Regions from separate parts of the Hansschlegelia sp. genome, predicted to be linked through region 1. Evidence: predicted binding sites of a transcription regulator. Region 1 holds the regulator's gene; the other holds the start of a gene.
The links. The regulator PhoB, encoded in region 1, activates phosphate uptake and scavenging genes when phosphate is short. The targets are predictions, from matches to a motif close to TGTCATNNANCTGTCAT.

Region 1 (14,429 bases):
CCAGTCCAGGATCTGGGCGCCCGGGCTAAGCTCCGCGGGGGTCGCGATCCTGAGATTGAAGTCGAAGCGCGCCGCGGCGTGGATCCAGGAGGCGAGCACATTGTTGGAGTCGCCCGTCCAGGCGACGGTGCGGCCGCGGATCGGCCCCTTGCGTTCCTCGAAGGTCATCACATCGGCCATCACCTGACAGGGGTGCGAAACCTTGGTCAGGCCGTTGATGACCGGCACGGTGGCGTGCCTCGCGAGTTCGAGCAGCGCGTCGTGCTTCAGCATGCGGATCATGATCGCGTCGACGAAGCGCGAAAGCACGCGCGCGGTGTCGGCGATCGCCTCACGTTCGCCGAGCTCGATCTCCTTGCCCGTCACCATCACGGGCTCGCCGCCGAGTTCCCTGATGCCCACGTCGAACGACATGCGGGTCCTGAGCGAAGGCTGCTCGAACACCATCGCGACGAACTTGCCCGCGAGCGGCTTGTCCTGAGCGTCGGCCGGCGTACGCCGGCGCGCCTTGATCGCGGCGCCTGCGTCGAGGATCTGGCGGAGCGTCGTTCCTGGCAAGTCGCTGAGATCGAGGAAATTCCGGACCGCGGCGCTCATTCGGCCGCTCCCCGCGCCAGCAGGCCGGCTTTGCGTTCGATCGCCGACAGCCCCCGATCGATCCGTTCGACCGCCTCCCCGATTTCCTTCTCGGTGACGACGAGTGGCGGCAGCAGGCGAACGACATTGTCGCCGGCGCCCACCGTCAGCAGCCGCTCGTCCCTGAGCGCCGCCACCACGTCCGTGTTCGGCACGAGGCAGCGCAGGCCGAGCAGGAGCCCCTCGCCCCTCACCTCTCCGACGGTCATGGGATGCGCGTCGATAACCTGCGCGAGACGCTGGCGGAACAGCAGCCCCATGCGCGCGACGTGATCCAGGAAGCCCGGCTCGAGCACCACGTCCAGCACCGCATTGCCGACCGCCATTGCGAGTGGGTTGCCGCCGAAGGTCGAGCCATGCACGCCGGCCGTCATGCCGTCGGCCGCCTCCTGCGTGGCGAGGCAGGCCCCCAGCGGGAAGCCGCCGCCGATGCCCTTGGCGATCGCCATTACGTCGGGCCGCACGCCCGCATGCTCATAGGCGAACAGCTTGCCCGTGCGCCCGACGCCGGACTGGACCTCGTCGACGACGAGCAGGAGGCCTTCACGGTCGCAGATCTCCCGCAACGCGCGCAGCGCGGCGGGCGGGAACACCCGAACGCCGCCCTCGCCCTGCAGGGGCTCCACCAGCACGCCCGCGGTCTCGGGGCCGATCGCCGCCTCGACCGCCGCAATGTCGGCGAACGGAACCTGGTCGAAGCCCTCGACCTTCGGCCCGAAGCCTTCGAGATATTTGGCCTGCCCGCCGGCTGCGATCGTCGCGAGGGTCCGGCCGTGGAAGGCGCCCTCGAAGGTGATCAGGCGGTAGCGTTCCGGCTGGCCATTGGCGTGGAAGTGCTTCCGCGCGAGCTTGATCGAGGCCTCCAGGGCCTCGGCGCCCGAGTTGGTGAAGAACACGACGTCCGCGAAGGTCCGCTCCACCAGCCGCCGCGCCAGCCGCTCGCCCTCCGGAATGGCGTAGAGGTTGGAGACATGCCACAGCTTCTCGGCCTGCGCCTTCAGCGCCTCGACGAGATGCGGATGGGCGTGGCCAAGGGAGTTCACGGCGATGCCGGCGGCGAAATCGAGATAGCGCTCGCCGCCTTCCGTCACGAGCCAACAGCCTTCGCCTCGCTCGAAGGCGAGGCCGGCGCGGGCGAAGACGGGCATCAACGCGGAAGCGGCGGTCACGGCGGAACCCTTTTCGGCGTTCCGGCGCACTGCGCGGATCGCTCCGATAGCCGCCGGAAAAAGAAAAAGAGCCGCCCCAGCCGAGCGGCTCTTCGATCGGCGCGATAATATAAAGAGCGCCTGCTCTGTCAATCGCCGCGAGCGGCGGAATGCTTGGTTCTGAGGGCTTTCCGCGGCAGTGGACCGGCTGTGGACAACCCGCCGGCATCCGGCTGGGGAAAACCCCACTGTTGCATTCCGGACTCTTTACGGTGAGTCGCGGCATATCGTACTTTAAGAACCGTTAAGGCACGACATCTCGTGCTCACCTTCGTCTTCCAAGTGGATGAGGCGGCCACGCCGTCGGGCGCAGAAACGCGTCGCGACGGACGCCGCCGGATTCCGCGGAGTCGACGGCACTGGAGGATCCGATGCAGTGGACCGATGAGCGGGTCGAGCTTCTGAAGAAGCGCTGGGCCGAAGGCCTGAGCGCGAGCCAGATCGCGGCGGAGTTGGGCGGCGTCACGCGGAACGCGGTGATCGGTAAGGTTCATCGCCTCGGGCTCTCCGGCCGGGCAAAGGCTGCGCCGAGCGGCGTCGCCCGCCTCCGGGCCAAGCCTGCCGCCGCGCCCCGGCGCGTCGCCACCGCCACGCCCGCGCCGAGCCAGCAGAGCTACGGCGTGCGCGGCAACGTGGCGCTCGCGGCCGCGCCCGTCTCGGCGCCGCGGTCGGTCGCCGCGCCCCGCCTCGTGCCTCTCGAGATCGTGGAGAGCGCCGCGCTGGTCTGCGAGCGGGTCACCATCATGGAGCTCCGCGAAAACATGTGCCGCTGGCCGCTCGGCGATCCGAGCCAGCCCGAGTTCCGCTTCTGCGGCGGGCGCTCCTCGCCCGGCGACGCCTATTGCGGCCACCACGCCGCGATCGCCTATCAGCCCGCGCATGACCGGCGCCGCGACCGCCGCCCGGCCCCGGCTCTCACGCACTGAACCCTGCGTCACGCGGAGCGGTCCTGCCGAGGCCGCTCCGCCGCGCATTTTTCCACGACACGCTGTCTCCAATGTGATCCACGCCGGCTTTCCGGCGTAGGAACGAACACGTCTTGCCATTGTTGTCGGTGAACGCGACGTCGCGAAACGCCGCGTCTAGGTTCATCACGACTTCGGCAGAACCTGCTTCGTACTCGCTTTGGAGAGTCTCAAATGCGCGCGATACGTCTGATCGCACTCGTTCTGCTCATCGTCGGCGGCCTGAACTGGGGTCTGGTCGGCCTGTTTGACTTCGATCTTGTCGCGGCGATCTTCGGCGCCGGCTCGGCGCTCGCCAGGATCGTCTATGTCCTCGTCGGCATCTCGGCGATCATCAGCATCGCGCCGCTCGTCTCGGAGGCGAGCGCAGACCGCCGCCTCGCCTGAGGGCGACTCTTGCGCCGGTCCCCTCGGGGACCGGCGGCTATTGCTGGCGGGCGAAGGTCTCGTCAAACGAGTAGCCGGCGCCGCGCACCGTCCGGATCGGGTCCGGCTTGCGGCCGCGGTTGATGGCCTTGCGCAACCGGCCGACATGGACGTCCACCGTCCGCTCGTCGACATAGACGTCGCGGCCCCAGACTCCGTCGAGCAGCTGCTCGCGCGTGAAGACGCGGCCGGCGGACTGCATCAGGAATTCGAGCAGGCGGAACTCGGTCGGCCCGAGATGGACCTCCCGGGCGTGACGGCGGACGCGGCGGTTCTCGCGGTCGAGCTCGATGTCGCCCGCCTTCAGCGTCCGCGAGACGTGCTCGGGCTTGACGCGGCGGAGCAGCGCGCGGACGCGGGCGAGAAGTTCAGGCACCGAGAACGGCTTCACCACATAGTCGTCCGCGCCGGTCGCGAGGCCTCGTATCCGCTCCCCCTCCTCGCCGCGCGCCGTAAGCATGATGATGGGGAGCAACTCGGTCTCCCGCCGGGTCCGCAACCGGCGGCAGATCTCAATCCCCGAGACGCCCGGCAGCATCCAGTCGAGCAGCAGCAGATCGGGCGGCGACTCCCGCAGCCGGATCTCGGCCTCGTCGCCGCGCACGACGGCCTCGACCTCGTAGCCCTCGGCTTCGAGGTTGTATCGGAGGAGCGTCGTCAGGGCCTCTTCGTCCTCGACGATCATGACGCGTGGCTTCATCGGGGCGCCCGTCAGTGTCCGAAGTCCATCGCCGTCGCGCTGGTCAGATCGGCCTTCGGCCGTTCGTCGGTCAGCGGCACGCCGTGGACGAGGTAGTAGACCGTCTCAGCCACGTTGGTGGCGTGGTCTCCGATCCGTTCGATGTTCTTCGCGCAGAACAGGAGATGGGCGCAGAAGCCGATGTTGCGCGGGTCTTCCATCATGTAGGTGAGGAGTTCGCGGAACAGCGAGTTGTACAGCGCGTCGATCTCGCCGTCGCGATTCCAGACTTCGATCGCCTTGGTCTCGTCCCGCCGCGTATAGGCGTCGAGCACGTCTTTGAGCTGCGCGAGCGTGAGATCCGAGATGTGCGCCACGCCGCCGGCGAGCTTCGGCGGCTGGAACTGTCCTTCGAGCGCGACCACCCGCTTGGCGATGTTCTTCGCGAGATCGCCGATCCGCTCCAGATCATTGGCGATGCGCAGGGCGGCGACGACTTCCCGCAGGTCGATCGCCACCGGCGCGCGCCGCGCGATCGTGCGGATCGCGTTCTCCTCGACCTCGTTCTGCAGGCGGTCGATGGAGCGGTCCCACTCGATCACCCGTTTGGCGAGCGGCGTGTCCCGCCGCAGCAGGGCGTCGATCGACTCCGCGACGAGTTTCTCGCAGAGGCCGCCCATCTCGGCGAGCTTGTCGCCGAGCTCCTTGAGATCGGCGTCGAACGCGCTGACGATATGGTCGGTCATGGCCTTTGTGCCTTCATCTACGTTGAAGCCGAGACGTCTCAACATCTCAGCCGAAGCGGCCCGTGATGTAGTCCTGCGTGCGTCGGTCATGAGGGCTCATGAAGATCTGTTCGGTCTCGCCGAATTCGACGAGTTCGCCGAGATACATGAACGCGGTGTACTCGGACGTGCGCGACGCCTGCTGCATGTTGTGGGTGACGATCGCGATCGTGTAGTCCGCCTTGAGCTCGTCGATCAGTTCCTCGATCTTCGCCGTCGAGATCGGATCGAGCGCCGAGCACGGCTCGTCGAGCAGGATCACCTCCGGCCGCACCGCGATGGTGCGGGCGATGCACAGGCGCTGCTGCTGCCCGCCCGAGAGACTGAGGCCGCTGGCGTCGAGCTTGTCCTTGGCCTCGTTCCACAGCGCGGCGCGCCTGAGCGCCGCCTCGACGCGGCCGTCGAGCTCAGACTTCGAGATCGACTCGTAGAGCCGGACGCCGAAGGCGATGTTGTCGTAGATCGACATCGGGAACGGGGTGGGCTTCTGGAACACCATGCCGACCCGGGAGCGCAGCAGGTTGAGATCGAGCTTGTGGGACAGGATGTCGATCCCGTCGAGCAGCACCTCGCCCTCGGCGCGCTGCTTCGGATAGAGGTCGTACATCCGGTTCAGGACCCGCAGCAGCGTGGACTTGCCGCAGCCCGACGGTCCGATGAACGCGGTGACCTTGCGCTCGTAGATCGGCAGGTCGATGCCTTTGAGGGCCAGCGAGTCCCCATAGAAGAATTTGAGATCGCGGATCGAGATCTTCTCGGCCTGGCCGGCCCCCACATGAACCTTCCGCTGGTCGGCCGGCCGGGCGGCGGACACGGGGGGGATCGTGGTCGCGCGCGCGACGTCAGTGCTGGTCATTTCCGACTCCCGGCTGCGAGTACGCGGGCCGCGATCGACAGCGCGAGAACCGCGAAGGTGACGAGGAGCGCGCCCGTCCAGGCGAGCTGCTGCCAGTCAGTGTAGGGGCTGAGGGCGAACTGGAAGATCACGACCGGCAGGCTCGACATCGGAGCGTTGAGGTCCGAACTCCAGAACTGGTTGTTGAGCGCGGTGAAGAGCAGCGGCGCCGTCTCGCCGGAGACGCGGGCGATCGCGAGCAGCACGCCCGTGATCATGCCGGCGCGCGCAGCCCGGTAGGCGATCCGCTGGATCACGATCGCCCGGGGCAGGCCGAGCGCCGAGGCCGCTTCGCGGAGCTGATTGGGCACCAGGTTCAGCATGTCCTCGGTGGTGCGCACCACCACCGGCACCACCAGGATCGCGAGGGCGAGCGCGCCGGCGATGCCGGAGAAATGGCCCATTCGGATCACCACCACCTCGTAGACGAACAGGCCGACGACGATCGACGGCGCGCTCAGCAGGATGTCGTTGATGAACCGAACCGTCATCGTCAGGCGGTTGTGGCGGCCATATTCGGCCATGTAGGTGCCGGCGAGGATGCCGATCGGGGTTCCGAGCGCGACGCCGATCGCCGTCATGATCAGGCTGCCGACGATCGCGTTGAGAAGACCGCCCTGGGACCCGGGCGGCGGCGTCGACTGCGTGAAAACGTCAAGCGACAGGCCGCCGACGCCCTTGAAGACCAGCGTGCTCAGGATCGCGAGCAGCCAAAGCAGCCCGAACGCGGCCGCGGCGAGCGACAGGCTCATCATGACAAGGTTTAGCCGACGCCGGCGCATATAGCGCGGGCGGCTTGCGGAGTGGGCGACGGGCGCCATGAGCGACATCGGTCAGGACCCCTGCTGGCGCTCGAGGCGCAGCAGCATGAGCCGCGCGATCGCAAGCACGATGAAGGTGATGATGAACAGGATGAGGCCGAGCGCGATCAGCGACGAGGTGTAGAGGTCGCCGACCGCCTCGGTGAACTCGTTCGCAATTGACGCCGAGATCGTGGTGCCGGGAGCCAGAATGGAGCCGGAAATCCGGTGCGCGTTGCCGATGACGAAGGTCACCGCCATGGTCTCCCCGAGCGCGCGGCCGAGCCCGAGCATGACGCCGCCGACCAGACCGACGCGGGTGTAGGGGATCACGATGCGGCGGATCACCTCCCAGCGCGTGCAGCCGATGCCGTAGGCGGCTTCCTTCAGCACCGCCGGCACGGTCTCGAACACGTCGCGGGACACGGACGTCACGAACGGCAGGACCATGATGGCGAGGATCAGGCCAGCGGTCAGGATGCCGATGCCGTAGGGCGGCCCGGCGAATATCGTCGAGAGAACCGGGACCGAGCCGAAGGTCGTGATCAGGAATGGCTGGAGCGTCGCCTGCAGGAAGGGGGCAAACACGAACAGGCCCCAGATGCCGTAGATGATGCTCGGGATGCCGGCGAGGAGCTCGATCGCCACGCCCACCGGCCGGCGCAGGACGGGCGGGCAGAGCTCGGTCAGGAAGATCGCGATGCCGAGGCCGACCGGGACCGCGATCAGCATCGCGATCAGCGACGTCGCCAGCGTGCCGTAGATGGGCGCAAGCGCGCCGAACTTCTCGGTGACCGGGTTCCAGCTCTCGGTGGTGAAGAAGTCGATGCCGAAGGTCGACAGCGCCAGCCAGGCGCCGATGACCAGTGCCAGGATGACGCCGCCCAGGATGCCGAGCACCGTTACCGCCGAGGCGCGCGTCAGGTGACGGAAGACGTTGTCCTTCAGGCGGAAGGAGCGCAGGCGGCCCGCCCGCGCGGCGTCCGGCTGGAGCAACAGTGTCGGCGCTTGCAGCGACGCGTCGGTCATGCGGGCGGTCTCGGAGAGGAAGGACGAGAAGCGGGCGGAGGCGCCTGGAAGGCGCCCCCGCGACGAGGCTGCGGAAGCCTCAGTTGGTGGCGGAATACAGCGCCCGGCCGTCAGCGCCCTTGATCTCCTTCGCCCAGACGCTCTGGACGTCGGCGACGACCTTCTCGGGCATCGGGATGTAATCCAGCGCCTCGGCCATCGGCGCGCCGCTCTTGTAGGCCCAGGCGAAGAACTTGAGCGCCTCGCTGGCGGCCGCCGGGTCCTGCGGCTGCTTGTGGATCAGGATGAAGGTGGCGGCCGTGATCGGCCAGCTGTCGGCGCCCGGCTCGTCCGTCAGGATGACGCCGAAGCCCGGCTGCGACATCCAGTCGGCGTTGGCCGCCGCGGCCTGGAACGACTTCGTGACGGGCTCGACCGCCTTGCCGTCCTTGTTGATCATCTTGGCGTGGGCGAGCTTGTTCTGCTTGGCGTAGGCGTATTCGACGTAGCCGATGGCGCCCTTGGTCTGAGCGACATAGTTGGCGACGCCCTCATTGCCCTTGCCGCCGAGGCCCGCCGGCCATTCGACCGCGGTGGCGGAGCCGACCTTGTCCTTCCAGTCCGGCGAGACCTTCGACAGGTAGTTGGTGAAGTTGAAGGTCGTGCCCGAGCCGTCGGAGCGATGCACGATCGCAATCGCGCTCGACGGCAGCTTGGCGTCCGGATTGAGCTTCTTGATCGCCGGGTCATCCCAGCTCGTGATCTGCCCCAGGAAGATCTTCGCAAGCGTCGGACCGTCGAGGGTCAGGTCGCCGGGGCCGACGCCCTCGACGTTCACCACCGGCACGATGCCGCCCATCACCATCGGGAACTGGACCAGGCCGGCCTTGTCGAGCTGGTCGCCCTTGAGCGGCGCGTCGGTGGCGCCGAAGGTCACGGTCTTGGCCTGGATCTGCTTGATGCCGCCGCCGGAGCCGATGGACTGGTAGTTCAGCCCGACGCCGGTCTCCTTCTTATAGGCCTCGGCCCATTTGGCGTAGACCGGATACGGGAAGGTCGCGCCGGCGCCGGAGATGTCGAGCGCCAAGGCGGGGGTGGCCATCAGCATCGTAGCGGCGACCGCTCCGAAAATTCGATTGAGCTTCACGATCTGCTCCTGCTGCCTTCGTCGATGAGATCTTGCCGACGGCCGCGTGGATGGTCCGCGATCGAGGCTGCCGGAGGTCTATCCCTCCCGCGCAACTCTTCTATGACGCCGACATGACAGCTGGATGACGGCCAGGACCCCGCAGAATGAGGCTATCCGGCCTGTTTGAGCGGGAGCTCCGCCGCGTCCTGCGGTTCGTCTTCCGCCCGCTCGAGCGCGACCGTGAAGCTTGCCCCCTGGCCCGGAACGCTGTCGATGAGCAGGCGGCCGCCGTGACGCTGCACGATGTGCTTGACGAGGGCGAGCCCGAGCCCGGTGCCGCCCTTGTCGCGGCTCTCCGCGACGTCGACGCGATAGAACCGCTCCGTCAGGCGCGGCAGGTGCTCCGGCGCGACGCCGGGCCCATAGTCGCGCACCACCAGCAGGGCGCCACCCCCGGCGCCGCGCCGCACGGCCACGTCGACCCTGCCGCCGGACTGGCCGTATTTGATGGCGTTCTCGGTCAGGTTTTCGGCGACCCTGATGAGCTCGTCGCGGTCGCCATGGACGAACACGCTTTCAGGATCGACCGTCAGCTGGAGCTCGACGCCGCGCTCCTTCGCCAGAGGACCGAGCGCATCCGTCACCCCGCGCGCGAGCGCCGAAAGGTCGACGAGCGCGCGCGGCCGGACATGCGCCTTGAGCTCGATCCGCGACAGCGACAGCAGATCGTCGATCAGCCGCGCCATGCGGTTGGCCTGCGCGCGCATGATCGCCAGGAAGCGCTCCCGCGCGTCCGGATCGTTGCGCGCGGGCCCCTGCAGCGTCTCGATGAAGCCGAGGAGAGACGCGAGCGGCGTGCGCAGCTCGTGGCTGGCGTTGGCGACGAAATCGCCGCGCATCCGCTCCGAGCGCCGCTGTTCGGTAAGGTCGCGCAGCGTGACGATGATGACGGACGGCCCGAGCGAGCCGACCCGGCCGGCTGCGACATGCGCCTCGCGCCAGCGCTCCACCGGCACGCGCTCCACATAGGACACCACCTGCGGTTCGGCGGACTTCGAGACGGCCCGCACGGCGTCGAGGACCTCCGGCGCCCGGAGCGCGAAGGAGACCGGCTCCCCGGCGCGAATCTCTCCGAGTGCCGCCATCGCGTGCTCGTTGAACGCGAGAACGAGGCCGCGGCGGTCAAGGACCAGCACCGGTTCGGGCAAACCCGACAGGATCGCCTTGGTCTCCAGCGAGACCAGCCCCGCGACGGCGGCGCCGTCAGCCGCCGCGACGAGCCGGCGGCGGCGGGGCGCCACGACGGCGGCGAGCGCCATGAAGGCGACGGCGAGCAGAGCCTCCCACGGGCCAAGACGCCCGAACGCTAAGCCGCCGACGATCAGAAGGGCCGCGGCGCCCAGGGTCCAGCGGGCGTCGATCAGTCGTTCGAGCGGCGGCTCGGCGAGGACCACCGGTGTCCGTACGGGCTCGGATGAGTCGCTCATGCCGCAGCAAAACCTATCGAGTCGAGCAGTCGTGGAGAGTCGACACTCGACAGCACCTGCATGACAGTGCCGCGACATCCGGCGGCGGGAGCATCATGGCCGAGAAACACACATCCGCGAAGAGCCACCGCAAGGAAGCCAAGTCCGGCAAAGGCGCCGCGGCGTCCGATCCGACGATCGCGCTTGCTCCGCCGGGGACCGAAGAAGCCCCGGTGGTGACGGTCGGCGGCGTGGAGGTCGATCTCGACGACGACCAGCTCCCGAAGGCGATCGCCGACGCCGCGTTCGCCAGCGGCGGCTATCCGTATGACCGTAAGCTCGACGACGAGGTCTACAAGCGGACGCTTCGCGAGCTCCAGATCGAGCTGCTGAAGCTGCAGGCGTGGGTCCGGCGCACCGGCGAGCGCATCGTAATCGTGTTCGAGGGTCGCGACGCCGCCGGCAAGGGCGGCGTGATCGATCGGTTCACCCAGCACCTCAACCCGAGGAACGTGCGAACCGTCGCGCTCGACAAGCCGTCCTCGACGGAAGCCGGCCAATGGTACTTCCAGCGCTACCTCAGCCATATGCCGACCGCGGGCGAGATCGTGCTGTTCGACCGCTCCTGGTACAATCGCGCCGTCATCGAACTCGTGATGGGCTTCGCCACCCCCGCCCAGACAGCGCACTTCCTGCACGAAGCGCCGCAGATCGAACGGCTTCTGGTCCAGGACGGAATCCGGCTGTTCAAGTTCTGGCTGACCATCGGCCGCGAAATGCAGATCAAGCGCCTTCACGCGCGTCGCCATGATCCGCTCAAGCGCTGGAAGCTGTCGCCGATCGACTATGCCGGCCTCAACCTCTGGGAGGCCTATACGGTCGCGGCGGAGCGCATGCTCCGGGCCAGCCACACCGACCTCGCGCCCTGGACCGTGGTGAAGGCGAACGACAAGGCGCGCATGCGCCTGGCCTGCATCCGCGCCGTGCTGCTGGCGATCCCCTATGAGGGGCGCGATCTGGCCGTCATCGGCGGCAATGACGAACGCATCCTGATGGGCGCTCCGGCCTTCCTGGCCGAAGGCGGAGAGCCCGACGACTAATCCAGCGGCCGTCCCGCGCGCCGGAACGCGCCCGCGGCGAGCGCCGACCAGTCCTTGTCGCCGTCGCCCTGCGCGATCGCCTCGATGAAGCCGTCGCGCAGCACGGAGGCGATCGGCAGCGGCGTCTGGCGCGCCTCGCCGGCGGCGAGCGCGAGGCGCACGTCCTTCAGCCCGAGCGGCAGCTTGAAGGCCGCCGGCGAAAACTTCCGGTCGGCGATCAGGCCGCTATAGGTCTTGTAGGCCGGCGCGGCGAACAGCGTGCCGGTCATGATCTCGAACAGGCGCGAAGGCTCGACGCCGTAGCCGTCCACCAGAGCGCCGGCCTCGCCGAGCGTCTCGATCATGCTCGCCAGCGCGAAATTGCAGGCGAGCTTCACCACATTGGCGTTGCTGGCGCGGTCGCCGAGCGGCCAGACCTGCTTTGCAAAGAGCTCGAGCAGCGGCGTCGCCTTGGCGACGGCCGCGGGCTCGCCGGCGCACAGCACGTTGAGCTGGCCGGCCGCCGCGACATCGGGCCGCCCGAGAACGGGCGCCGCCACATAGCCTAGGCCGTGTTCGCGATGCAGCTGCTCCATACGGTCGGCGAAGGCGACGGAGACGGTCGACAGGTTGACGTGCACTCCGCCCGCAGCCGCCTGTCCGAGCGCGCCTGACGCGACCACCACCTCTTCGATCACATCGTCCTGGCTGAGCATCGAGAAGACGATTTCGGCCCGGAACGCCTCGGCCGGATCCGCTGCTTTCCGCGCGCCGGCCTCGACCAGCGCGTCCACGGCGGCGGAGGACCGGTTCCAGACGACGACCTCGCGCCCGCTCTTCAGCAGATTTCGGGCGACGCCCTCGCCCATATTGCCGAGACCGATGATGCCGACGTTCATGATCGCCTCCTGTTGTCGCGCCTCAACGTCTGGTCGCCGCAGCGGTTCAGTCGGCCCTCATGCGGCCTGAGCGCCTCAGCTCCGCGCAGGAGGCCGAAAGCTCTACTCGTCGATCACCTTGAGCCGCGTTCCCGGCCGGATCGGCTCGCCGGGCGCCAGGCCGTTCAGCACCGCAAAACGCTCAGCGGCGCGATCCTGGAACGCCATGCGGCTCGCGAGCGTCGCCTCGGTGTCTCCCGGGCGGGCGCGGACGACGTCGAGCCGCAGCGGCCGCGCCGCGTCGCTCTCGGCTTGCGACAGCCGGCGGAAGCTCTGGATGGATTGCCGGAAGCCGTTGTCGACCTCGGGCGTCAGGTCACGCGCCGCGAAGATCAGGCGATACACGTCCGGACCGTAGTGGATCGCCGCGAACCGGAAGGTCCAGTCGCGGCCGCGCGCGATCAGGGTCACGGCCTCCATGCCGTTGATCTCGAGCTTCTCGACCGGCCCCGGGGCGGCGCCGTCCACCCAGTTCTCGGAGATGTAGCCTTCCAGCGTTTGTCCCGCGGCGAGCTTGGCGGCGTCCATTCGCAGCGCGCGGCCATCAGGGGCGACGCCCAGCAGCGCCTCGGCGCCGTTCTCGAACGTGAAGCCCTCGGGCGCGAAGAAGCTGAAGCCCAGCCGCGGATGCAGGAACTGGCGGCCGCGGGCGAAGCCTTGGCTGGGGTCGTCGCCATAGACCATGCCGTCGATCGCCGTCAGATAAGCGTCGCGGTCGCGCTCGCCGACGCCCGGCGCGCCGATCTGCCGGGCGGATGCGACCGCGAGCTGGACGCGCTCGGGCGTCGAGGGATGCGTCGAGAGGAAGTCCAGCCCAGGCTGCGACGGCTTCTGGCCGAGCGCGGCGCTGCGCAGATCCGCCTGACGCCCCATCGAGAGCAGGAAGCGCGAGGCGCCATACGGGTCAAAGCCGGCGCGGGCGATATTCTGCACGCCGATCCGATCCGCCTCGAGCTCCTGGGCGCGCGAGAAGCTGGCGAGCGAGAGCTTTCCGCGCGCCAGCGCCACCGCAGCGCCTTCCTGGTCCTGCAGCACGTCGGAGACGACGCGGCTCACCAGGACCGCCTTGCGCTCCTCGTCGGCGCGCTGCATCGCGTGCCGCGCCGAGACATGCGCCATCTCATGCGCGAGCACCGCCGCGAGCTCGGAAGAGTCGTTTGCGACCGCCAGCAGACCGCGCGTGACGTAAAGGCTCCCGTTCGGCAACGCGAAAGCGTTGATGAGCGGGGAGTTGAGCATGACGACCTTGTAGCGCAGGTCGGGACGCTCGGAGGCGGCCGTGAGCCGGTTGGCGATCGTGTTGAGATAGGAGCTCAGATCCGGCTTCTCGTAGACGCCGCCATAGGCGGCCGCGATCCGCGCCTGCTCCTGGCTGACCGCCGTCGGCGGCGGAGGAGCGACCTTGGGAGCGGCCGCCGGGACCAGCGGCTCGCGCGCGGTCTCCTCCGGCTTGACGGCCGCGCAGCCTGCTGCGAGCGCCGCCGCAAGCGCCGCGCCGAGCAGGCCGCGGATCATCCGAAGCGCGCGGATCCTCATCGATCGGGCGCCTCATCAAGGCGCTCGATCTGCTCCGAGCTGGTGACTTCGATGATCGGACCCTGCCGCGCTTCGACCACGCCGCGCGCCCTGACACGCGCCCCTGGCCGCAGATCGAGCGCCTGGATCCCGCCGAGCCTGCGCAGCGTCGCCTCCGAAACGGTGAGCGACAGCGCGTCGCGCCATCGTCTCCCGAAATTCACATAGAGCCGCCCGGCGGCGGTTCTGACGCTCGCGACCCGACCTTCGGCGACGACGAACCGTCCTTCGGCCGAGGCCACGGCCTTGCCGTCGGCCGCGTCCCGGACCTCGTAGTATGCTTCCGCCCACAAACCAAGGCGGGCGGCGCGCGCACGGTCTTCCGCGGCTCGCAGCGTGGCCGCGCAGTCACTGTTGTCGGCGGCCCAGCGCAACAAGCCGCGCGCCAGCAGATCGGTCGCGACGCCGGCCTGGTCGGTCGCGCCGACCTCCGCCAGGAAGCCACGCAGGCGGCCATAGCGGTCCGGAGAACGTCCCGAGAGCCGCAGTTCGATCCTGCGCCCGGCAAGCGCCCCGTCGAGCGCGCCGCGGGCCGCCGCGTCCAACGGCCAGGCCTGTGGCTCCGCGCCGAGCGGCGTCTTGGGCGCAGCGACGGCGGCGAGCCGCACCTCACGCCCATCGTCGAGCTGGACCGTGTCGCCGTCGATCGCCCGCCGCACCTGCACCGCCTCGGCGCGCGCCGCGAGCGAGCACGGCTCCAGCCCGAGAGCAGGCGCCGAGGTTACGCAGAACGCCATGGCGAGCGGGAGGCCTGACGGGTGGATCACATTCGTGGATTCATGACGTTGGCGTCAAAGCGGCTTCCCACGACCTTGCGCGCTTATGGTCGACGAGGCGTTA
Region 2 (14,429 bases), on a different contig from region 1:
GGACCCCGCCAGCTCGGCACCGAGGACCAGGGCTGGGTCGCGCATTTCGCGCGCTCGGCGCTCGAAGGCTCGCCGCTGACGATCTATGGCGACGGGTTGCAGGTGCGCGACGTTCTGCATGTCAGCGACGCGGTCGAGGCCTATGTGGCCGCCGCCGAGCGGATCGAGGCGATCTCAGGCCGCGCCTTCAATCTCGGCGGCGGTCCTGAAAACGTCGTGAGCCTCAGGGCCGTCATGGCGGCGATCATCGAGCTGACCGGCCGACCCATCGCGTCCGAACTCGCGCCGTGGCGAGCCGGCGACCAGCGCTACTACGTGTCCGACACGCGCCGCGCCGCTCAGGAGCTCGAACTGCCGCGGCCGCGCCACTGGCGCGACGGGCTTGGCGATCTCATCGAGTGGCTGTCCTCGATGCGCCGCGAAGCGCCCGCGCTCGCCGTGGCGGGAGGCGCGGCGTGACGAAGCCGCTCGCCGCCCGCCGGCTATCGGGGGCGGACCGCTGATGAGCGAAGCCTCGGAGCTCCGCCTTCTGCTGACCGCCGACGCGGTCGGGGGAGTCTGGACCCACGCGGTCGAGCTCGCCGCCGGGCTGTCGTCGGCCGGCGTCGCGACGACGCTTGCGACGCTTGGTCCGGCGCCGACCCCACGCCAGATCGCAGCCGCGGAAGTCTACCCGGGCGTGACCGTCGCGCCCACCGGCCTGCCGCTGGACTGGCTGGCGCGCTCTGCCGGCGAGATCAGCGATGCGGCCGAGGCGCTCGCCGCCTTTGCACGGGCGGCCTCAGCCGACGTCGTGCACCTCCATAGCGCAGCCTACGCCCTGGCCGATTACGGCGTTCCGGTCATCGTCAGCTGCCACTCCTGCCTTGCGACCTGGTGGGAGACGATGCGCGACGGCCCACCGGCCGCCGACTTCGAGTGGCGCGTCGCCGCGACGGCGCACGGCCATGTCGCCGCTGACCGTCTGGTCGCTCCGACCGCCGCCTTCGCCAGAGCGACCCGCGCGGCCTACGGGCTGGCGCATGAGCCGGTCGTGGTGCCGAACGGTATCGGCGCCGCGCCGCGCGACGAGCCCGTCTCTCCCGGAGCTGCGAGCGTCTTCACCGTCGGCCGGCTCTGGGACGAGGCCAAGGACGTCGCGACGCTGGACCTGGCGGCGGCGCGCATCGCCGTCCCGTTCGAGGCCGCCGGCGCGCTGGCTTCCCCGGACGGCGCTGCGGCGATCCGGCTTCAGACCATACAAGCGCTCGGCCAGCTCAGCGCGGACGAGGTCCGGGCGCGGCTCGCCCGCCGCCCTGTGTTCGCCTCGGCCGCGCGCTACGAGCCCTTCGGTCTGGCCGCGCTGGAGGCGGCGCGCGCAGGTTGCCCGCTCGTGCTCTCCGACATCCCGACGCTGCGCGAGCTCTGGAACGGAGCGGCGCTATTCGCGGCGCCGGGCGACGCCGACGGCTTCGCCGATCACATCGCCCGCCTGCTTGATGCGCCCAATGAGCGGGCCCATTTCGGCGCCCTCGCCCGGCAGCGCTCGCGCCGCTTCACCCGGGACGCGATGACCGCCGGCATGCTCCGGCTCTACCGCGAGGCGCTCTCTGCTCCCGATCACGTCGGAGCAGCGGCATGAGGATCGTCTACTTCACCCATTCGCTGCGATCCTGCTGGAACCACGGCAACGCGCATTTCGTCCGTGGCGTGCTCCGCGAACTCGCGCAAGCCGGCCATGAGGTGTCTGCGCTTGAGCCGGAAAACCCCTGGAGCGTGCAGAACCTCGTCGCGGACCATGGCGAAGCCGGCTTCGCGCCGTTCCTATCCGCCTATCCGGAGCTGTCCTTCGAAACCTATGGGGATGAACCTGACCTCGCCGCCCTCACGGAGGGGGCGGATCTCGTGCTCGTCCACGAGTGGAACGAGCCGGCGCTGGTGAACGCGCTCGGCCGCCTTCGCGCGCAGGGGGCCCGGTTCACGCTGCTGTTCCACGACACGCATCACCGGATGGCGAGCGAGCCGGATGCGATGGGCCGCTACCGACTCGACGACTATGACGGCGTGCTGGCCTTCGGGGCGAGCCTCGCGGATGCCTATCGGAGACTCGGTTGGGGCCGCCGCGCCTTCGTCTGGCATGAGGCCGCGGACACCCGCCTGTTCCACCCGCCGGCCATTGAGGGCGAGCGCGACGGGCTCGTGTGGATCGGAAACTGGGGCGATGACGAGCGCAGCGACGAGCTCCGCCGCTTTCTGCTCCGCCCTGCGGCCGCGGCCGGCCTGCGGCTGGACATCTACGGGGTCCGCTATCCCGGCGAAGCGCTGAAGGAGCTCGCCCGCCATGGCGCGAGCTATCATGGCTGGCTCGCCAACCCCCGTGCGCCGGACGTCTACGCCCGCCATCTCGCGACAGTGCACGTTCCCCGCCGGCTTTACGTGCAGAGCCTGCCGGGCATCCCCACCATCCGGGTGTTCGAGGCGCTCGCCTGCGGCGTTCCGCTGCTGTCGGCGCCCTGGGCGGACAGCGAGCGCCTGTTCGAGCCCGGTCGCGACTTTCTAGTCGCGAACGATGAAGCCGAGATGACGACCCACATGCGCGCCACGCGGAACGATCCGGAGCTTCGTCAGGAGCTCGCGCGCAATGGCCTCGCGGCCATTCGCGCCCGTCACACCTGCCGGCATCGCGCCGAGGAGCTCCTCGGCTTCGTCTCGGAACTGCGCGCGTCACAGATCGAGAGCGCCACGGTATGAAGATCGCGTTTTACGGATCGAGCCTGCTGTCGTCCTACTGGAACGGGGCGGCGACCTACTACCGGGGGGTGCTGTCCGCGCTCGCCCGCCGCGGGCACGAGATCGTTTTCTATGAGCCCGACGCGTTCGACCGGCAGTCGCATCGCGACATCGAGCCGCCGGACTGGGCGAAGGTCGTGGTATGGCCGGCGACCGAGGATGGCCTGCGCAGCGTGGTGGCGGAGGCGCCGGACGCGGACGTGGTGGTCAAGGCGAGCGGCGTCGGCGTTTTCGACGACGAACTCGTGGCGCAGACCATGCGCGCCGCCCGGCCGGACGCGCTGCGCATCTTCTGGGACGTGGACGCGCCGGCGACGCTCGCCGAAATCCGCGGCCGTCCAGGCCACCCGATCTCCGACGCGTTCGGCCAGATCGACATGGTGCTGACCTATGGCGGCGGCGACCCGGTGGTGAACGCCTATGAGGGGCTCGGCGCGCGTCGTTGCGTGCCGGTCTACAATGCGCTCGACCCGGAGAGCCATCATCCAGTCGCGCCGGATCAGCGCTTCGCCTGCGACCTCGCCTTTTTGGGCAACCGCCTGCCCGACCGTGAGGCGCGGGTAGAGACCTTCTTCCTCGAGCCCGCGGCGCGCCTTCCCGAGCGCTCGTTCCTCCTCGGTGGTTCGGGCTGGGAACATCGTGCGCTGCCGGAGAACGTGCGCCATCTCGGCCACGTCTACACACGCGACCACAACGCCTTCAACGTGACGCCCCGCGCGGTGCTCAACATCGCCCGCGACAGCATGGCGGCGACCGGCTTCTCGCCCGCGACGCGCGTGTTCGAGGCCGCCGGCGCCGGCGCCTGCCTGATCACGGACGCCTGGGAAGGGCTCGAGCTGTTCCTGACGCCGGACGAGGAGGTGCTGGTGGCCCGTGACGGAACCGACGTCGCCGAGCACATCGCCGGCCTCACGCGCGAGCGCGCCGAGGCGATCGGCCAGCGCGCGCTGCGTCGGGTGCTGGCCGAACACACCTATGAGCGCCGCGGCGACCAGGTCGACGCGCTGCTCAGGCGGGAGATCGCCGCCAAGCGGGAGAAAAACGCCGCATGAGCTCGCGTCCGCTCGACATTGTGGTGCTCGGGCTTAGCCTCTCCTCCTCCTGGGGCAATGGCCACGCCACCACGTTCCGCGCCCTGTTGAAGGCGCTCGCCGCGCGCGGCCACCGCATCCTTTTCCTCGAGCGGGACCAGCCCTGGTATGCGAGCCACCGCGACCTGACGGACCCGGATTATTGCGAGCTAGCGCTCTACGACAGCGTCGCCGAGCTCGACCGCTGGCGGGAGCGGATCGCCAACGCCGACGCCGTGATGGTCGGCTCCTACGTGCCGGACGGGACCGAGGTCGCGCGACGGGTCCGCGGCTTCGTCCGCGACGGCGCCTATCTGTTCTACGACATCGACACGCCCGTCACGCTGGCTGCGGTCGACCAGGCGCGCTGCGCCTACCTCACGCCGGACGTCATCCGGCTGTTCGACGTCTATCTGTCGTTCACCGGCGGGCCGACGCTGCGGCGGCTTGAGACCGATTACGGCGCGCGCGCGGCGCGCCCGTTCTACTGCTCGGTCGACCCGGAGGCCTTCGCGCCGCAGGACCTGCCGAAGCGATGGGACCTCAGCTATCTCGGAACCTACAGCCCCGACCGACAGCCGAAGCTGGAAAGCCTTCTTCTGGAGGTCGCGCGTCGCGCCCCGGACCTGCGGTTTGCGGTCGCCGGGTCAGGCTACCCGGCGGATCTCGCCTGGCCGGCGAACGTCGAGTGGATCCCGCACCTGGCGCCGCCGGAGCTGCCCGGCTTCTACGCGGCGAGCCGCTTCACGCTCAACCTGACGCGCGCCGACATGACGGCCGCCGGCTACAGCCCGAGCGTGCGGCTGTTCGAGGCCGCGGCGACCGGGTGCCCGGTCGTCTCCGACAATTGGGCAGGGCTCGACGAGCTTTTCCGGCCAGACCAGGAGATCGTCATCGCCGGGGACGCCGACGACGTGCTGCGCGCGGTGCGGGAGTGGCCTGCGGAACGCGTCGCCCGGCTTGCGGGCGCTGCGCGCGCCAAGGTGCTCGGCGGCCATACCGCGAGCCATCGCGCGCGGCAATTCGAGACCTATGTGCACGAGGTGCAGGCGGGTTCTGGCGAGACCGGAGTCGGCGAGGAGGCTTCGAGGGGCCTCGCGGTGGGAGCGTGACGATGTCGGAGATGCGATCGGGCGGAAAGACGGCGGTCGTCGCCGGAGGTGCGGGGTTCCTGGGCTCTCACCTCTGCGACCGGCTGATCGCGGACGGCGCCCGCGTGATCTGCATCGATAATCTGCTCACCGGCCGGATCGAGAACCTGCGCCAGTTCGAGCGCGAGCCGCGCTTCACCCTGATCGAGGCCGACGTCATCGATCCCCTGCCCCAGCGCATCGCCTCGGGCCGCGATCGGATCGACGAGATCTACAATCTCGCCTGCGCGGCGTCGCCGCCGCACTATCAGGCGGACCCTGAGCACACGATGCTGACGAGCGTCATTGGCACGCACCAGCTGCTCGGCCTCGCAGCCGGCAAGGGCGCGCGCTTCATGCTGGCATCGACCAGCGAGGTCTATGGCGACCCGGACGTCCATCCCCAGCCCGAAACCTATCGCGGCAACGTCAACCCGATCGGCCCGCGCGCCTGCTACGACGAGGGCAAGCGGGCGGCCGAGTGCCTCGCCTCGGACGCGCTGAGGGCCCGACGCGTCGACGCCCGCATCGCCCGCATCTTCAACACCTACGGCCCCAGAATGCAGCCGGACGACGGCCGCGTCGTCTCGAACGTCATCTGCCAGGCGCTCAGCGGGCGGGACATCACCGTCTATGGCTCGGGCGAGCAGACGCGCTCGTTCTGCTACGTCTCGGATCTCGTCGAGGGCTTCATCCGTCTGATGGCCTGCGACAAGGATCTGCCGGGGCCGATCAACCTCGGCAATCCGCAGGAGCTCACGGTCAACGAGCTCGTCCGCCTCGTGCTGGCCCATCTGGGCGCCGACTGCGTCGTCGTGACGAAGCCGCTTCCGGTGGACGACCCGCGCCGGCGGCGCCCGGACATCAGCCGCGCCAAGAGCTATCTGGGCTGGGCGCCGCAGGTGACGCTGGAGGCTGGGCTCGCGGAGACCTGCGCCTATTTCGCGGAACGCGCCGCCGAGTTCCGGCAGCGCCCGGCGGAGGCGGTCGTCAACGGCGCGGACGCCGTCGAAGCGGGCCTTCTCTAGAGAGAGAAAACGCGCTCGAGGAGGATGTCGCGATGTTGAAGCCGGTCTACTTCTCCGAACCGAAAGACGGCGCCCAGGTGGGCTGGTGGGCCGTGGACGAGCACGGAACGCCGGTGTTCGGCCCCTACCCGACCCGGGAAGCCGTGCTTGTGCATATCGCCGAGAAGCGCGGCGCCGATCAGATCGCGGACGACGGCCAGGGCTGACCGGCGCCGGAACGATTTCCGGCCTCGCGAATTCCTCCTCCGAAGGCGCTTGAGCGCTCAATGGAGGAGGCTGCAAATGGCCGAACAGACAAACTCGAATGAGACGCATCGCCCGCAGGTCGCCGATCTGCGAAAGACCGTGGACGATCTCACGCGCCGCGTGAGCCGCATCAACGGCCGGCCGCGGCACATGTCGCACCGCCTGTTCGAAGAGGATGACGATCTCGCCACGACGGTGCGCGCAGGCGCAACGCGGGCGCGCGACACCCTCGTTCAGCACCCCGGCCTCGCTGCGCTCGGTCTTGCGGCCGCGGCCGGCGCTGTGATCGCCATGACGATCTGCTCGAGCGACCGCCGGCGGGCCTCGGACCGCTGGTGGGGCTGATCGGCAGGAGGAAGAGCCATGCCTGCGAAATCGAAGTCGCAGCAGAAGGCCGCCGGCGCGGCCCTGTCCGCGAAGCGCGGCGACACCAAGAAGAGCGACCTGAAGGGCGCGTCGCGCTCGATGGCTGATTCGATGACGGAAAAGGAGCTCCACGAGCTCGCCTCCGGCGGCCGAAAGGGCAAGCCGGAGCACGTTTCGAAATCAGAGTAGTCGACGTCGCGCCGGCAGCGCGCCGCGTCAGCTGGACTTCAGCCTAAGGTCCCGGGAACAAATTCCCTGCTCAAGAGTTCCTCTTGTGCCTAAAAACTGGAGAGGAACCATGCCCATGCTGAAGCGCATCACGCTCGCCGCCGCCGCCACCGCCCTCATGCTTGGCGGCGCTTACGCGCAGTCCAATGACATGAAGCACGACGGTACGTCGTCCATGGACAAGGGCTCTGCGAGCGGCGACCAGAAGACCTCCCCCGGCACCACCGGCGCGATGAACGACGTCGCTCCGAACGTGCAGAAGAACCCGGACGAGGTGCAGAAGCAGCAGGCCGACCAGGACGCCCGGCGCGGCGGCGGGGCCGAGACGCCGAAGTCGTCCGACCAGCCGAAGTGATCAGAAGCGGCGCGCTCTTCGGGCGCGCCGGCCGGCAGGCGTACAAGGCGGCGGCTTCGGCGCGCCGCCTTTTTTACGTCAGGCGAATACGCCCGTGATCCAGTAGCTAGCGGCGGCGATCAGGGCGGCCGCCGGGAGCGTCAGAACCCAGGCGATGACGATGTTGCTGGCCACCGCCCAGCGCACGGCGGAGGTGCGTTTCGCCGCGCCGACGCCGACGATCGCGCCGGTGATCGTGTGAGTCGTCGACACCGGCACGCCGAGCCACGTCGCAATGAACAGCGTCAGCGCGCCGCCGGTCTCGGCGCAGAATCCCTGCATCGGAACCAGCCGGGTGATGCGCGAACCCATGGTGTGGACGATGCGCCAGCCGCCGCAGAGCGTCCCGAGCGCCATCGCGGCCTGACAGCTCAGCACCACCCAGAGCGGAATGTGGAACTCGCCGCCGAGATGGCCCTGCGAGTAGAGCAGCACCGCGATGATGCCCATGGTCTTCTGGGCGTCGTTGCCGCCATGGCCGAGCGAATAGAGCGAGGCCGAGACGAACTGCAGCCGGCGGAACTCGCGGTCCACTCCGAAGGGCGTCTGCCGCACCACCGCCCATGAGACCACCAGCACCAGCAGCAGGGCCAGCAGGAAGCCGACGAGCGGCGACAGCACGATCGCCGCGACGGTTTTGCCGAGGCCGGTCCAGACGATGACGCTGAAGCCCGCCTTCGCCAGCGCGGCCCCGACCAGCCCGCCGATCAGGGCGTGCGAGCTGCTGGACGGAATTCCAAGAATCCAGGTCAGGACGTTCCATACGATTGCGCCGATCAGGGCGCAGAAGATCACCCTGGGATCGACGATAGCGGCGTCCACGATGCCGGTGCCGATCGTCTGCGCGACATGCAGCCCGAAGAACAGGAAGGCGATGAAGTTGAAGAAGGCCGCCCAAAACACCGCGTAGCGCGGGCTCAGGACCCGAGTCGAGACGATGGTGGCGATCGAGTTGGCCGCGTCGTGCAGGCCGTTCAGGAAGTCGAAGAGCAGCGCTACTCCGATCAGTCCGATCAGGAGCGGCAGGGCGAGCGTCGCGGCCTCCGTCATCGGTCGCTCAGACGTTTTCGATCATGATGCCGCTGATCTCGTTCGCGACGTCCTCGAAGCGGTCCACGACGTCCTCGAGATGCCGATAGATCTCGCTGCCGACGAAATACTCCATCGCGTTGTCGCGGCCGGCCGACTGGAAGAGCTTTTTCAGCCCTTGGTCGTGCAGATCGTCCGAGCGCCCTTCGACGCGGGTGACCTGCTCGGTGATCTCGCTGATCCGGGTGGCGTGCTTGGCGATCGCGCTGAGCAGCGGAACCGCTTCGGCGGTCAGATTCGCGGCCTCGACGACCGTCACGCCCATCTCGCGCATCAGCGGGTCGAAGCTGCGCAGCTCATAAAGCGTGATGACCTTGGCGGTCTTGTTCATCTGGTCGATGGCGTCATCCATGGACTGGATGAGGTCCTTGATGTCGCCGCGATCGAAAGGGGTGATGAAGCTGCGCCGCACGGTCTGCAGCACCTCGCGCGCGATATCGTCCGCCTCATGCTCCCAGCGGACGATCTCGGCGCAGTAGCGGGGCACCTCGTCGCCGCCTTCCAGCAGCTTCTGCAGCGCGTGCGCGCCGGCGACCAGCGTGCGCGAATGCCGTTCAAACAGGTCGAAGAACCTGTCCTCGCGCGGCATCAGTTTCCGGAATGCGCTCAGCATCACCTTTGGCCTCTCGTCGCGTCGCCGCCAGGGCGAGAGTTGCGGATCCGGACGCCCGGCTCCGCTTGGCAGGTGAAGGAAAATGTAGGCGCTGTCCAGTGGCGGCCCAGCGCGCCGGGCGGGAAGCGTCACATTGCCGTCATGCGCTGTGGCGCCGTTACGACGGGCGGAGCGACTCAGGCGGCCGGGGCGCGCTCCCAATAGCCGACCACCATGTGGCGGTCGCGCGCCAGCTTCCACGCCGAGCGAAGATGGGCGCGGATCTCCTTCGCGGCGCCGTACTCGCAGGCGACCCAGGCGTAAGCGTCGTCGGCTTCAGGCCGGAGCGCTGACGCCACCGCCTGCGCAAGCGGCGAACCGCCGTCGGCCGGCGCGGCGGAGCGGTGCAGCCAGCGAATCTCGAAGCCGTCCGGCGCCTCCAGTCGAACCTCCTCGCTGGGCCCGCCGACCTCGATCAGGGCGGTCCCGCGGGCCCGCGCGGGCATCAGCTCCAGCGTTCGGGCGATCGCCGGCAGGGCGGTCTCGTCGCCCGCAAGCAACGTCCAGCCGGACTGCGGCGCCATCTTGCCGACAGGCCCCGCCATGCCGCACACCGCGCCCGGTTCGGCGCGGACGGCGAAGCTGGCGCCCGGCCCCGGATCGTCGTGCAGCACGAAGTCGATGTCGATCTCGCCCGCTTCGGGCCGCACGCAGCGCACGGTGTAGTAGCGAACGGCGGGCTTGCGCTCCTCCGGCGGCCAGACGATCTGCCCGTCAGCCCCCACCCGCGGCCATTCCGGCTGCGCCACTCCGTCTGGCGGGAAATACAGCCGGACGTGGATGCCCTCGCGGGAGTCGAAGCGGGCGAGATCCTCGCCCGAGAAGGTCAGGCGGCGCATCTTCGGCGTGAGCTCGACTGCCGACTTGAGGGTGAGCTCGCGAAAGTCGGCGATCCGGTCGGACGCCGCGACATTGCCGCGCCACGCGATTGTCGGCGTAAAGCCCTCACAGAACTCCTCGACATGCTCGGCCACGAAGGCGCGCAGCAGCTCGAGCGATCCCATGTCCTGCGCGGTGAGCTCCACCTTGAGGGCCGTCGCCGTGACCTCGATCGCCCCGCTGCCGACCCCGAGGTCGACAAGGGTCCGCCCGTCGACAAGCTCGCAGAGCACGTCGTGCTCCTGCATGTGCTCGATCAGCAGCGACGCCACGCGATGCGGGTCCGGCAACGTCACTTCGGTGCGTGAGATCAGAGACGCCACTATGCCCTCCGCGCTGCGTCGCGCTGACCGCGCGACAGGCCGACATCTATGACGCAAGGCGGCGACGGGGCAATCAATTCCAGCTTGATCGACTTATTCTAATTTCAGCCTGAACATAAACTTGAACTGACTGCGCCGCATGCCATGACTTGCAGGATCGCCTCTGCTTCATCGTTCGCGGCAAAGGCCGCCGAAGCCGCCCATGTCGCGATCGGCGCCCCCGGCGACTGATGCGGAAGCCGCATCGCTTCGCGTTTTCCCCGCTGTTGTCCACAGCGCTCCAAGGCGGCGCTGGCGGTCCCGAAGCTGAGGGGAATCAGCCTCCTCAGCGATCACCGCAAGCGGCCATCAACGTTTGATTCACTTCTGCCGGAACACTATATCTTGTGGCGGAAGGCCGGGCGTTCACGAGAGCTAGCGTGGATAACCCCATTTCCGACTCGACCCGTCGGCGAGACTCGCTTTAGGTTTGTCCCTCTCAGCGGGGTCGTCCAAAGGCCCCGGCGAGAGTCAGACCATCTCGGAATTCGACGGGCAGAGGCGGGCAGCCTCCCCGGACGCCGTCGCGCAAACCTTTGCGCGGGATCGCCCCCTCATGCGTTGAGCATGACGGGCCAAATGCTGCGCCGCGCGAGCGGCCCGGACGCGTCGCGGGGGCGCATCCGGTCTGAATTGGAGCTTCGGACGTCATGCGCATCGAACGTCGCTACACCAAGGCCGGCCAGTCTCCTTACGCCGAGGTTCCGTTCCGCAAGGCGACGAGCGAGATCCGCAATCCGGACGGCTCGACCGTGTTCCGCGCGGCTGACATCGACGTGCCGGAGGCGTGGAGCCAGGTCGCCGTCGACATCCTGGCGCAGAAGTATTTTCGCAAGGCGGGCGTGCCGGCGAAGCTGAAGGCGGTCGAGGAGAACACCGTCCCGTCCTGGCTGTGGCGCTCCGTCGCCGACGAGGCTGCGCTCGACGCGCTGGCGGAGTCCGAGCGGTTCGGCCCGGAGCGCGACGCCCGGCAGGTGTTCGACCGGCTCGCCGGGACCTGGACCTATTGGGGCTGGACGCACGACTATTTCGACACCGAAGAGGACGCCCGCGCCTTCTTCGACGAGCTCGCCTACATGCTGGCGACGCAGAAGGCCGCGCCGAACTCCCCGCAATGGTTCAACACCGGGCTCTACTGGGCTTACGGGGTCGACGGGCCGAGCCAGGGCCATTTCTACGCCGACCACAAGACCGGCGAGGTGCGCCCCTCCGCCTCGTCCTATGAGCGGCCGCAGCCGCACGCCTGCTTCATCCAGGGCGTCTCGGACGACCTCGTGAACGAGGGCGGCATCATGGATCTGTGGGTGCGCGAGGCGCGCCTGTTCAAATACGGCTCCGGCACCGGCTCGAACTTCTCGGGCCTGCGCGGCGAGGGCGAGCGGCTGTCCGGCGGCGGCAAGTCGTCCGGCCTGATGTCCTTCCTCAAGATCGGCGACCGCGCGGCGGGCGCGATCAAGTCCGGCGGCACCACGCGCCGCGCGGCCAAGATGGTCGTGGTCGACGCCGACCACCCCGACATTGAGAACTACGTCTCCTGGAAGGTGAAGGAGGAGCAGAAGGTCGCGGCGCTCGTCACCGGCTCGCGGATCGTCAAGAAGCACGTCCGCGCGATCCTCAAGGCCTGCGTGAACTGCGAGGGCGAGGGCGACGACTGCTTCCTGCCCGAGAAGAACCCGGCGCTGAAGCGCGAGGTGAAGCTCGCCCGCAAGGCCCAGGTCTCCGACAACATGATCCGCCGGGTGATCCAGCTCGCCCGCCAGGGCGAGACCGAGATCGACCTCGAGACCTTCACGACCGACTGGGACGGCGAGGCCTACCTCACGGTCTCGGGCCAGAACTCGAACAACTCGGTGCGCGTCACCGACGATTTCCTGCGCGCCGTGGAGAATGACGGCGACTGGACGCTGACCGCCCGCACCACCGGCAAGCCGGTGAAGACGCTGAAGGCGCGCAAGCTGTGGGACCAGATCTCCTACGCGGCCTGGGCGTGCGCAGACCCTGGCGTGCAGTTCCACACCACGGTGAACGACTGGCACACCTGCCCGGCCTCCGGGCCGATCCGGGCGTCCAATCCGTGCTCGGAATACATGTTCCTCGACGACACGGCCTGCAATCTCGCCTCGCTCAACCTGCTGCAGTTCCGCCGGGCGGATAAGTCGTTCGACGTCGAATCCTACGCCCACGCCTGCCGGCTGTGGACGGTCGTGCTCGAGATTTCGGTGCTGATGGCGCAGTTCCCGTCGCGCCAGATCGCGGAGCTGTCCTGGCGCTACCGCACGCTCGGCCTCGGCTACGCCAATATCGGCGGCCTGCTGATGTCGTCCGGCATCGGCTATGACTCTCCGCAGGCCCGCGCGCTGTGCGGCGCGCTGTCCGCGCTGATGACCGGCGTCGCCTATGCGACCTCCGCCGAGATGGCGGGCGAGCTCGGCGCCTTCGAGGGCTTCGCGCCGAACCGCGAGCACATGCTGCGCGTCATCCGCAACCACGCCCGCGCCGCCCGCGGCGAGGCGCAGGGCTATGAGGGCCTCTCCACCCTCCCCGTCCCGCTCGACATTGCCTCCTGCCCGGAAGCCGCCGTGGTGAAGGCCGCGCAGGACGCCTGGGAGCGCGCGCTCAAGCTCGGCGCCGCCCACGGCTTCCGCAACGCGCAGGTCTCGGTTGTCGCCCCGACCGGCACGATCGGCCTGGTGATGGACTGCGACACCACCGGCATCGAACCCGACTTCGCGCTGGTGAAGTTCAAGAAGCTGGCCGGCGGCGGCTACTTCAAGATCATCAACCGCGCCGTGCCGGAGGCGCTGCGCGCGCTCGGCTATTCGGAAGCCGACATCGCCGAGATCGAGGTTTACGCCGTCGGCCACGCCTCGATGCGCCAGGCGCCCGCCATCAACCCCGTGACGCTGCGCGCCAAGGGCTTTCCGGACGAGCTGATCGACACGCTGGAGGCGGCCTGCAAATCGGCCTTCGACGTCAAGTTCATCTTCAACAAGTGGACGCTCGGCGAGGACTTCCTGACCGGCGCCATGAAGGTCCCGGCCGAGAAGCTCGACGATCCGAGCTTCGACCTGCTCGCCCACCTCGGCTTCTCCAAGGCCGAGGTCGAGGCCGCCAACACGCATATCTGCGGGGCCATGACGGTCGAGGGCGCGCCGCATCTTAAGCCGGAGCACTATCCGGTGTTCGACTGCGCGAACCCGTGCGGCCGCACCGGCAAGCGCTTCCTCTCGGTCGAAAGCCACATCCGCATGATGGCGGCGGCGCAGCCCTTCATCTCGGGCGCGATCTCCAAGACCATCAACATGCCGAACGACGCGACCGTCGAGGATTGCGCCAAGGCCTATGAGCTTTCCTGGAAGCTCGCGCTGAAGGCCAACGCGCTCTACCGCGACGGCTCGAAGCTCAGCCAGCCTCTGTCGGCGCAGCTGATCGCCGACGACGAGGAGGATACCGACGAGGCCGTCGAGGCGCTGGTGGCCCAGCCGCAGGCGGCGCGCACCGCGCAGGTTATCGAGAAGATCGTCGAGCGCGTGCAGATCGTGCGCGAGCGCGAGAAGCTGCCGGGCCGCCGCAAGGGCTACGCCCAGAAGGCCATCGTGGGCGGACACAAGGTGTACCTGCACACGGGCGAGTATGACGACGGCCGCCTCGGTGAGATCTTCATCGACATGCACAAGGAAGGCGCGGCCTTCCGCTCGGTGATGAACAACTTCGCCATCGCGGTCTCGCTCGGCCTGCAGTACGGCGTGCCGCTCGAGGAGTATGTCGAGGCCTTCACCTTCACCCGCTTCGAGCCGGCCGGCTTCGTGCAGGGCAACGACACGATCAAGAACGCGACGTCGATCCTCGACTACGTGTTCCGCGAGCTCGCGGTGTCCTACCTGTCGCGCTACGACCTCGCCCATGTCGACCCGTCGGAGATCACTCCGGACTCGATCGGCAGCGGCGTCAGCCAGGACAAGGCCCCGGCGCCCGCCCCTGTCTCCAAGGGGCTCCTGCGCGGTCGGCAGCTGACGGCGGTCGTGACGCCTGCTCCTTCGGGCGAGCCGCGCGGCTCGGCCGCGGCCTCCAACGTCACCGCCATCGGCGGCAGGCCGGCTGCGACCGCGATCTCCGGCCAGACCGCGACCGCGCTCAAGCGCGAGCCGGCGCCCGAGGAGGCTCTCGGCCACCTCGCCTGGGAAGCCCCCTCGCCGGCCCCGGCCGCCAAGACCGC

Region 2: a site for PhoB is predicted at 9,060-9,076, ahead of VM780_RS02165 (DUF47 domain-containing protein). Genes of this name have one in related genera too.

The regions. Positions count from the first base shown of each region.
Region 1 covers NZ_DATLJK010000002.1:34,769-49,197, forward strand. The annotation lists gene argF (ornithine carbamoyltransferase) at 1-597, opposite strand, end outside; gene VM780_RS00580 (aspartate aminotransferase family protein) at 594-1,784, opposite strand; gene VM780_RS00585 (GcrA family cell cycle regulator) at 2,216-2,770, shown strand; gene VM780_RS00590 (DUF378 domain-containing protein) at 2,984-3,196, shown strand; gene phoB (phosphate regulon transcriptional regulator PhoB) at 3,234-3,935, opposite strand; gene phoU (phosphate signaling complex protein PhoU) at 3,947-4,660, opposite strand; gene pstB (phosphate ABC transporter ATP-binding protein PstB) at 4,707-5,555, opposite strand; gene pstA (phosphate ABC transporter permease PstA) at 5,552-6,349, opposite strand; gene pstC (phosphate ABC transporter permease subunit PstC) at 6,428-7,423, opposite strand; gene pstS (phosphate ABC transporter substrate-binding protein PstS) at 7,503-8,549, opposite strand; gene VM780_RS00625 (ATP-binding protein) at 8,702-10,018, opposite strand; gene ppk2 (polyphosphate kinase 2) at 10,114-11,097, shown strand; gene VM780_RS00635 (NAD(P)-dependent oxidoreductase) at 11,094-11,975, opposite strand; gene VM780_RS00640 (M48 family metalloprotease) at 12,078-13,550, opposite strand; gene VM780_RS00645 (thermonuclease family protein) at 13,547-14,356, opposite strand.
Region 2 covers NZ_DATLJK010000004.1:148,896-163,324, reverse strand. The annotation lists gene VM780_RS02220 (NAD-dependent epimerase/dehydratase family protein) at 1-459, shown strand, start outside; gene VM780_RS02215 (glycosyltransferase family 4 protein) at 503-1,621, shown strand; gene VM780_RS02210 (CgeB family protein) at 1,618-2,730, shown strand; gene VM780_RS02205 (CgeB family protein) at 2,727-3,821, shown strand; gene VM780_RS02200 (CgeB family protein) at 3,818-4,951, shown strand; gene VM780_RS02195 (UDP-glucuronic acid decarboxylase family protein) at 4,963-5,997, shown strand; gene VM780_RS02190 (hypothetical protein) at 6,030-6,203, shown strand; gene VM780_RS02185 (hypothetical protein) at 6,280-6,588, shown strand; gene VM780_RS02180 (DUF3008 family protein) at 6,607-6,798, shown strand; gene VM780_RS02175 (hypothetical protein) at 6,908-7,192, shown strand; gene VM780_RS02170 (inorganic phosphate transporter) at 7,271-8,281, opposite strand; gene VM780_RS02165 (DUF47 domain-containing protein) at 8,289-8,933, opposite strand; gene VM780_RS02160 (siderophore-interacting protein) at 9,110-10,174, opposite strand; gene VM780_RS02155 (vitamin B12-dependent ribonucleotide reductase) at 10,864-14,429, shown strand, end outside.